2 regions of the Microbacterium sp. TS-1 genome follow, and region 2 is predicted to be linked to the other one. Evidence: predicted binding sites of a transcription regulator. Region 2 holds the regulator's gene; the other holds the start of a gene.

The links. Region 2 encodes LexA, which represses DNA repair genes until DNA is damaged. Its sites were predicted from a motif close to TCGAACANNTGTTCGA; they were not measured.
Region 1: the regulator LexA is predicted to act here: its motif matches at 2,810-2,825, upstream of MTS1_RS16400 (HNH endonuclease signature motif containing protein).

The regions. Positions count from the first base shown of each region.
Region 1 covers NZ_BASQ01000001.1:1,085,179-1,090,076, reverse strand. Annotated here, with positions in the region: gene MTS1_RS05180 (HSP90 family protein) at 1-1,175, opposite strand, end outside; gene MTS1_RS16400 (HNH endonuclease signature motif containing protein) at 1,360-2,775, opposite strand; tRNA gene MTS1_RS05170 (tRNA-Trp) at 3,021-3,093, shown strand; gene secE (preprotein translocase subunit SecE) at 3,138-3,395, shown strand; gene nusG (transcription termination/antitermination protein NusG) at 3,470-4,531, shown strand; gene rplK (50S ribosomal protein L11) at 4,748-4,898, shown strand, end outside.
Region 2 covers NZ_BASQ01000001.1:901,035-905,932, reverse strand. Annotated here, with positions in the region: gene MTS1_RS04305 (prolyl oligopeptidase family serine peptidase) at 1-1,396, opposite strand, end outside; gene lexA (transcriptional repressor LexA) at 1,475-2,140, opposite strand; gene MTS1_RS04295 (LysM peptidoglycan-binding domain-containing protein) at 2,397-2,753, shown strand; gene MTS1_RS04290 (histidinol-phosphate transaminase) at 2,796-3,881, shown strand; gene hisB (imidazoleglycerol-phosphate dehydratase HisB) at 3,878-4,483, shown strand; gene hisH (imidazole glycerol phosphate synthase subunit HisH) at 4,480-4,898, shown strand, end outside.

The sequences.
Region 1 (4,898 bases), 180 kb from region 2:
TCGCCGACCCGCATTCGCCCGTGCGTGGTCTCGACGCTCAGCCAACGCACGATGAAGGCGGCGAGCTCGTCGTCATGACGCACGAGCGACTTGAGCGCGACTTCGTGAACCGCGACGAACTGCGCGAGACGCTGCGGTTCGGTCAGCCCGAGGTCGAGCACCCAGCGCCGGATCGCGGCTCCGAGTTCCTGACGTGTGTGCTCGAGGGCATCGTCCTCGACCAGCGCCTCGCGGCTCGCGGTCGGGCTGAGCGCCGTGGAATCGATCACGGCCCGGACGAAGAAGGCCCAGTCGGGCAGGATGTCGTCGGCGTTCTCGCTCAGCAACATCCGTCCGAGGTAGACGCGGGTGGCCTGTCGGGCGCCGGGCGGGGGAGCGTAGGGGAGGACGTATGCGGTTCCGACGGTGTCGGTTCCCGGGACGTGCAACGGGATCGCGTCGAACGGGTCCTGGCCGAGCAGGTCGCGCCCGTAGGCCCAGCGGGCCGCCTCGTCGATGCCGGTCGTGGCGGCACGGAAGGGAGGCGTGCGGGTGGTCAGTTGCTCGCCGCCGCCGGGAAGGTCGACGCGCACCGGGATGGGGAGGAACTCCCCGAAAGTCTCGGCCAGCTCGACCGTCGCGGGGGTGCTGAGGAGATCGCGCTGTCCTGGGCGCGGCCGCAGGTGCACGCTCGTGCCGACCGGGAGATCATCGGGAATCGTCCGCACCGTGAATGTGCCGTCGGCGTTGCCCTGCCATTCGACGGCGGCACCGCCGCGCGCGCTCCGCGATCGGATGACGATCGTCTCGGCCACCATGAAGCACGACAGCAGCCCGATGCCGAACTGCCCCAGGAAGTCGCTCCTGGGGAGGTCGAAGATGTCGCGCTTCGAGCTGCGCCCGACGGTCGCGAGCAGGTCGGTCACCTCTGAGGCGGTGAGTCCGATGCCGTCGTCGCGGACGATGAACTCGTCGCTTCGGTCGCTGAGGGGAGTGATGCGGATGCCGCTCGACTCGCGCGGCATCCCTGCCGGGGATGTGCTCGCGTCGAACTCGGCGCGAGCGGTGATCGCGTCGCAGGCATTCTGCATCAGCTCTCGAAGGAACACGCGAGGACCCGAATAGATGTGTCGACTCAGGAGGTCGACGATGCCGCGAAGGTCGACCTGGAACTGCTGTGATCGTCCGGTATTCATCCGCCTGATTTCGTTTCGGGTGAGCGTCACCGATGGCGTCCTCGGCGCGACAGCCGAGCGTAACAGTTCCCGGTAAGGGGCCATTTCTGACTCGCGTCCAGAATCGCGCGTCATATCCGGCGTCGGCTGACGGGCCACCCCGACGGGAGGAGGGGTACGGGCGCGGAGTCGCGACCCCCGGGGTTCAGAACGGCGGTGGCCCGCCGGGTGGCTTGCCTGCTCCGGCGCGGGAGCGCGGCGGGTCGGCTGTGTCGATAGTGAAGCAGACAGAGGGTATGGGTACGTCTTCGCGGTAGGTCCTGCCGAGGGGTGAGGTCCATTCGAGAACCCCGCCTCCGAGCTGCCGGACTTCCCATTTCGTGAATTGCTTCATCGAGTGGTGTCTTTGGTAGAGGTGGGCGAGGTTGAAGATGTGCGTGTGCCCGCCGAGGGCATGGTCAACCGTGTGGTCGATCTCGCATCGGATGGCGGCTCGTCGGCATCCCGGGAACCGGCAGTGCTGATCCCGCGCCATGAGGAGTTTCTTCATCGATGCGGTGGGCCGGTACGTGTCGATCTCGACCGGGGTGCGGGTGACGGGGTCGATGAAGAGCCGGTCCCATTCGCTGACCTGCCCGGCGAGCTGCCGGACCGTGGCGGCGTCGATCAGCCCGGCGCCCACCGCCTCGGCGGGGTTCTCGTCCTTGCCCATCAGCGTCTCCGCCGCGACGGCGACCTGCACCCGGGCTCGGATCGCGCCGAGCGCACCGGCGCGGTCGGTGCCGTAGGTCGGGTCGACCACGGGTGCTCCTCCGAGGACGAGGTCGCCGAGGATGTCGGCCCGCAGCTGGTCCATCGTCCGGACGTCCGGTGCGGCATCCGTTCCCGCCGGGCTGGCAACCGCGTCAGCGTGCACTCCGACAGCCCCGGCGGCATCCGCACCGTCAGCGCCCTCAACCCGGGCGTCCTTGACGGACTGTCCCATCTGCCTGAGCCGGTCGAGCATCCCTGCGGCGATGACCGTCGGGATGTTGGCGACGAGGTTCGACATCCCATCGGACCCGTGGAACACGCGCACGCATCGTTCCGCCGCCGCCGTCTTGTGCCGCTCCGTGAACGTCTGCGGGTGAAGCTGGGCCGCCAACGCGTCCAGCGCAGCCCGCACCCGGGACGGCACATCCCGCTCGCACACCGCGATCGCCGCTTCCGCGAACAAGTCGCGCACCTCGTCCGGCACCCCCGCACCGACCCGCACGACCACATCCACGTGTCCGCGTTCAATCCGCCGCTGGACCCATGCGTCGAACACCCCGGGATAGTCGTCGATGACCGTCATCGCGTGGTCGATCTCACCCTGCAACCGCCGGTCCGTCAGTCGCGCCATCCCGGCGGCTTCGGCCGCGACCGACCGCAGCTCCATGTCCGACGCCATGCCTCGCACGCCGTCACGACGCGCCTCACGCAACGCCGACCACCCCAGCTCCGCCAACGCCCGAACCCGCGCCACATCAGACGCATGAGCCAGATCGAGCGCCTCCGCGAACACCGAGAACGCGTCGGCGTGCGGCGACCCACCCGAGGCGCCCTCGCCTCCGAGCCCATGGTCGCCGTTCGATTTCATGTTCCCATGATGGCAGCGGGTTACGACATTCACGTCGAATGCAGTTTCGCCTGAGCGCAACGGGCTCCGTATCTCTCCAGGGGAGGAGTCCGTGCCGAATCCGCGCCGACGTTCGCGACCCCGGCAGTCATGACGTACACTGAGAGGAGCAGTCGAAATCTGCATTCTTTCGCCATGCCCAAGCGTCGAAGACTCGACGGCCGTGGAGGAATGCGGGCGTAGACCCCGGGGTCCGAAGGATCTCTAGGGCGGTAGCTCAATTGGCAGAGCAGCGGTCTCCAAAACCGCAGGTTGCAGGTTCGATTCCTGTCCGCCCTGCGCGTCGGCGTCAGCCGGCACACGGAAGGTATCAGGTGGGTTCGATGGTCCAAGAGGGTGGCGAAGTCGTCGCCGCAGGTGGCGCGCCCCGCGAGAAGAGGCCGAACATCTTCGCGCGGATCATCATCTTCATCCGCCAGGTGTTCGCCGAACTCCGCAAGGTCGTCACCCCGACCCGCCAGGAGCTCGTGAAGTTCACGGCAGTGGTCCTCGGATTCGTCGTCGTCATGATGGCGCTCGTCTACGGCCTCGACGTCCTGTTCGTCTGGATCACCACCGTCGTCTTCGGCGTCCCGGGCTGATCGACGGGCCCAGCCCGCACGACCCGCGAATGCCTGCCGCGCAGGCATCCCGACAACCGATGGAAGAGAACGCAGTGTCAGAACGCATCCCCGACGACGTCGATTGGGCTACGGCCGCCGAGCAGTCCAGCGAGGACGACGAAGCCCAGGAGGGCAACGTGCTGGCCGGTCAGGAGCGTGCCTCCGACGCAGCCGAGCACACCGCCGTCCACGTCGTGGACGATGAGGCCGAGCAGGACGACACCGACCTCGACGGTGTGGAGATCGACGACCCCGAGGCCGACGCTGTCGTCAACGACGCGCTCGAAATCGACGAGACCGCCGAGGCCGAGGCTGCTGCGGAGGTGCTGACCGACTCCCTCGAGGAGGAGATCGCCGAGCAGGCCGCTGAGGCCGCCGACGAGGTCGAGCCCTACGACGGTCCCGAGCCCGACGTCGAGGTCTCCGAGGAAGCCGTCGACTACCTCTCGGAGTTCGAGGCCGCCGCCGGCATCGAGATCTCCGTCGGCGACGACGAAGACCCGTACGAGGCGTTCCGCACCGAGCTGCGCATGCTGCCGGGCAAGTGGTACGTCATCCACTCCTACGCCGGCTTCGAGCGCAAGGTGAAGGCCAACATCGAGCAGCGCAAGTCGACGCTCGAGGTCGAAGAGGACATCTACCAGGTCGAGGTCCCGATGGAGGACGTCGTCGAGATCAAGAACGGTCAGCGCAAGATGGTCACGCGCGTCCGGATCCCCGGCTACGTGCTCGTCCGCATGGAGCTCACCGAAGACACCTGGTCGGTCGTCCGCCACACCCCCGGTGTCACGGGCTTCGTGGGCAATGCCCACAACCCCACGCCGCTGCGCTTCGACGAGGCGTTCAACATGCTGAAGTCGCTCGTCGAGGTCAAGGAGGCGGCCCCCGCCAAGGCCGGCGCCGCGAAGGGCGTCGCCGCCCCCACGCGCAGCGTCGTCACCGAGGTCGACTTCGAGATCGGCGAGACCATCACGATCAAGGAGGGCTCGTTCGCCGGCCTTCCCGGCTCGATCAGCGAGATCAAGCCCGAGAGCGGCAAGCTCACGGTACTCGTGTCGCTCTTCGAGCGCGAGACGCCCGTCGAGCTCTCGTTCGACCAGGTCACCAAGCAGTAGCGCAACCCCGCGTCGACGAGCGCCCCTCCGCCGCACGGTGGCCGGGGCGCTTCGTCGTCTCGTGGCCAGGATCGCCGACGTCCGCCCTGCTGAGGATGCGGTAAGCTTGGGGAGTTTGCGGGCGCCTGCGCGCCCGCGCGACACAACCGCCGCTCGGAGATGCCGGGCGTGCGGGAGAGGGATGCCGCCGGCATCCGCTCGACGAAAGGAAAACGAATGGCACCGAAGAAGAAGGTGACCGGCCTGATCAAGCTCCAGATCAACGCCGGAGCAGCCAACCCGGCGCCGCCGATCGGCCCCGCGCTCGGTCAGCATGGCGTCAACATCATGGAGTTCTGCAAGGCGTACAACGCCGCGACCGAGTCGC
Region 2 (4,898 bases):
CGACGTCGTCGACGTCGACGACACCCCACTGTCCCTTCAGCCGTTCGCGGTAGGAACGGCCGTATCCCGTCGAACCGCCGTAGTTGACGTCGAGGACGCCGATGCCGCGGCTCGTGAAGTAGGCCACCTTGCTGTCGGCTGCGCCGCCCACGTGCGAGGTCGGCCCGCCGTGCACCCAGACCAGGTACGGGGGCAGTTCGTCGGCCGGCGCGGTGACGTCGGGGTTGGTCGGCGGGTAGGCGAAGGCATGCACCAGGCCGTGCGGGCCCTCCGTCGTCAGCTGCCGGGCGTGCGGGATCCACGATGCGTCGACGTCCGGAGCACCGCCGCGGACCGCGCTCGTCTCGCCGGTGTCCAGGTCGACGAGCCACAGGCCCGCCCCTCCCGGCATCGCCCCGCTGACGAGGGCGCGGCTGCCGCGGACGTCTTCGATCTGCACGCGTGCGGTGGCGGGGAAGGGAAGCGGGATGGCGCCGCCGTCGCGGTCCACGATCACGAGCTGGTCCGATCCGTGGGTGCGCACGGCCACCAGGCGGCCGTCATCGAGCGGCGCGTACCAGCGGGTGCCGAGCACCCACAGGCCACCACCCGTGTCGGCGTCGGCGGGCGAGACGGCCGTGGGCGGGGCGTCGGTCGCGGGGTCGACGCGGTAGACATTCCAGCGTCCGGTCGGCTCGTCGGCGAAGAACAGCGCGCCGTCGTCGGTCCACTCGGGCTGCAGCGCGGCGGTGGCGCCGCCCGCGACGTCACGGATGCCGCGGGGGGCGTCCAGGTCGGCGACGCGGATGCGCGTGCGGTCCCAGGGCATGTCGGGGTGATCCCAGGCCACCCAGGCGAGGCGCGAGCCATCGGGCGACAGCGCCGGCTGGGCGACGAAGTCGCTACCGCCGGCGAGCTCGGTCACGCTCGAGGCGTCGGGAACCTCGGCGCTGTCAGCGCGCTCGATGCGGACGATGTGGCGCTCGGGCGTGCCGCCGGGACGTTCGCGTTCGCGAACCGCGAGAAGGACGCCGCGCTGCCAGCGGAGGCCCCCGTAGTGCGTGCCGGTCTCCTCCGGAGTGAGCGGTCGGGGATCGCCGCCCGGGCGAAGGCTCCGGATGCGCTGGTCGGACTTGTCGACGAAGAACAGCTCGCCGTCATCCGACACCGTCCAGGCTCCGCCGCCGTACTCGTGCACGCGCGACCGGGCGTTCCAGGGTGCGGGGAGGACGACCTGCACGGTGCCATCGCCGCGGCGGCGCATGACCGCGACGCGACCGGCCTCGTCGGGCAGCGACTCGCCCCACCAGATCTCATCACCCACGAAGCTCGCGCCGTCGAGGCGCAATGATGACGCGCTGGCCCATGCCGCCGTCAGGGGAGAGGGCCAGGAACCATAGGGAAGCTGCTGCGACATACAGCCACGCTACGCGAGGCCTGGCTTCCCGACCTCGACCGGGGAGACGGTGGGGAGCGGATGCCGTCCCGGGGCGCCTCAGACCGTGCGCAGAACCGCCACGACCTTGCCGAGCACCGTCGCGTCGTCGCCGAGGATCGGCTCGAACGCCGAGTTGCGGGGGAGGAGCCACGTGTGGCCGTCGCGCTGGCGGAGCGTCTTCACCGTCGCCTCGCCGTCGAGCATGGCCGCGACGATCTCGCCGTTGTCGGCGGTTGCCTGCGCCCGCACGACGACCCAGTCGCCGTCGCAGATGGCCGCGTCGATCATCGAGTCGCCGACGACCTTGAGCATGAACAGCTCGCCCTTGCCGACGAGCTGGCGCGGCAGCGGGAAGATCTCCTCGACCTGCTGGTCGGCGGTGATCGGCACGCCCGCCGCGATGCGGCCCACGAGCGGCACGAGGGCGGCGTCGCCGAGGGCGGGCGCGGCGTCGGCCGGGTTCTCGCCGGCGGTGCCCGGGAGATCGATGAGCACCTCCATCGCGCGGGTCTTGCCGGGGTCGCGCCGCAGGTAGCCGCTGAGCTCGAGCTGGTTCAGCTGGTGGGTGACGCTGGACAGCGACTTGAGGCCGACCGCGTCGCCGATCTCGCGCATGCTCGGCGGGTAGCCGTTGCGGGCGATCGCGTTCTGGATCACCTCGAGGATCGCGAGCTGCTTGTCGCTCAGATTCTTGCGTCGTCGCGTCTGCGGCTTCTCGCTCATACCGCCGGTCTCCTGTCGTCGCGCCCCGTCCCCGACCCGATGTCGGAGGTTCATGGTGGGCTCTCGCTGTCGAAAAGGTAGCCCGATACGACGGCGACATCGCGGAACGCTCCGCGTGTCTCTTCGATCGGTCTCCGATTTCGGTGGGTGGTTGACACCACACAATATCGAAGATACGTTCGGAACCGAAGTTCGCACCCGTCTCTCCCGGCCGAGAGGCGGGGGCGAATCTTCCTACCGCTCCCGAGGAGATGCCATGACCACGATCGATGCCCGCTTCGCACCGGCCCCCCGTACCCGCCTGCGTCTGACGCGCCGCGGACGCCGCGTCGTCGCCACGATCGCCGCCCTTCCGGCGGTCGTCGCCATCACAGCAGCCGTGCTCTCGGGGGGAGGTGCGCTCGCCTCAAGCGAGGTCGGCGCCCCCGCCGGCTCGTTCACGACCGTGACCGTGATGTCCGGCGAATCGCTCTGGTCCATCGCCGAAGAGGTGGCGCCCGCCGCCGACCCCCGCGATGTCGTCGATGCGATCATCCGGCTGAACGCTCTCGGCTCGGGCCAGCTCGAGGCCGGCCAGACGCTTGCGATCCCGGCCGAGTACGCCGCGAGCTGACTCCGGCGGCAACAGCGGCGCGCGCGGCCTAGCATGGGTGGGATGAGCCCGAGTCTGGATGATCTGCCCCTCAGAGACGATCTGCGAGGCCTCACCCCGTACGGCGCCCCGCAGGCGCCGCTTCCGGTCGCGCTGAACGTCAACGAGAACACGCATCCCGTTCCCGAAGAGGTCGCCGACGACATCCTGGATGCCGTAGCCCGCGCCCTGCGCGACGTCAACCGCTATCCCGACCGCGAGTTCACGCACCTCCGCGAGTCGTTCGCCGAGTACCTCGGCCACGGCCTGACCCCCGATCGCATCTGGGCAGCGAACGGATCGAACGAGGTCCTGCAGCACCTCCTCCAGGCATTCGGAGGCCCGGGACGCACCGCGATGGGCTTCGGTCCGACCTACTCGATGTACCCCCTGCTGACGCGCGCGACCGGCGCCCAGTACGTCACGGGGACACGTGGACCCGACTTCACGCTCGATCCCGCCTCCGCCGCAGCCCAGGTCGCCGAGCTCCGCCCGGACGTCGTCTTCCTGTGTGCGCCCAACAACCCCACCGGCACACCCCTCGGGCTCGACGTCATCGAGGCGGTGTACGGGGCCACCGACGGCATCGTGATCGTCGACGAGGCCTACCAGGAGTTCGCACCGCGCGAAAGCTCCTCCGCTCTGACGCTTCTCGGTGAGCGCAACCGGCTCGTCGTGTCGCGCACGATGAGCAAGGCCTTCGCCTTCGCCGGCGCCCGCGTGGGCTACCTCGCCGCCGACCCCACGCTCATCGACGCGCTCCGGCTCGTCCGACTGCCGTACCACTTGAGCGCGCTGACGCAGGCGGCGGCGACAGCCGCCCTCTCCCACTCGACGACGATGCTCCGGATGGTCGACGAGATCGTCGCGCAGCGCGACCGGATGTCGGCGACGCTCGACGCCCTCGGCTATCACGCGTACGAGAGCTGGACGAACTTCGTGCTGTTCGACGGCGTCGACGACCCGCGGGCGACCTGGCAGGCTCTGTACGACCGCGGCATCCTCGTCCGCGACGTGGGCATCCCGCACAGCCTGCGTGTGAGCGCCGGCACGGAAGACGAGACGACCGCGTTCCTCGAAGCACTGGCCTCGATAGACTCGGAGGCATGACCAGCCCCCGAACGGCCAGCATCCGTCGCGCCACGAGCGAGTCGAGCGTCGAGCTCGAGCTCAACCTCGACGGCACCGGGATCAGCACGATCGAGACGACCGTGCCGTTCTTCGACCACCTGCTGACGGCGTTCGCGAAGCACTCGCTCACCGACCTGACCGTGCGCGCGACGGGCGATACGCACATCGACGCGCACCACACGGTGGAGGATGTGGCGATCGTGCTCGGACAGGCGCTGCGTTCCGCGCTGGGCGACAAGTCGGGCATCTCCCGCTACGGTGATGCACTCGTCCCCCTCGACGAGGCGCTCGCGCAGGCGGTCGTCGACATCTCGGGGCGTCCGTACCTCGTGCACTCGGGGGAGCCGGACGGTTACGAGTTCCACCTCATCGGCGGGCACTTCACCGGTTCGCTCGTGCGGCACACGTTCGAGGCCATCGCGTTCAACGCCGGGCTGACGGTGCACGTCCGCGTCCTCGGCGGACGTGATCCGCACCACATCGCCGAAGCGGAGTACAAGGCGTTCGCCCGAGCTTTCCGGCAGGCGAAGGCGCTCGATCCGCTCGTGCACGGCATCCCCAGCACGAAGGGCGCCCTATGACCGAGGGTGACCGGACTGAACGCGCGCCGCTCGTCGCCGTGCTCGACTACGGGTCGGGCAACGTCCACTCGGCGGTCAAGGCTCTTGCCGCCGCGGGGGCAGATGCGCGGTTGACGTCGGACCGCGGCCTCATCCGCGACGCCGACGGGCTTCTCGTTCCGGGAGTCGGTGCTTTCAGCGCCGTCATGGCCGCCCTGCGCGAGAGCCGCGGCGACGAGATCATCGAGCGGCGCCTGGCCGGGGGACGTCCGGTGCTGGGCATCTGCGTCGGGATGCAGATCATGTTCGGCAACGGCGTGGAGCGCGGCGATGACACCGAGGGCCTCGGACAGTGGCCGGGCACCGTCACCGAGCTGCAGGCGCCCGTGCTGCCCCACATGGGCTGGAACACCGTCCGTGCCGGGGCGGGGTCGAC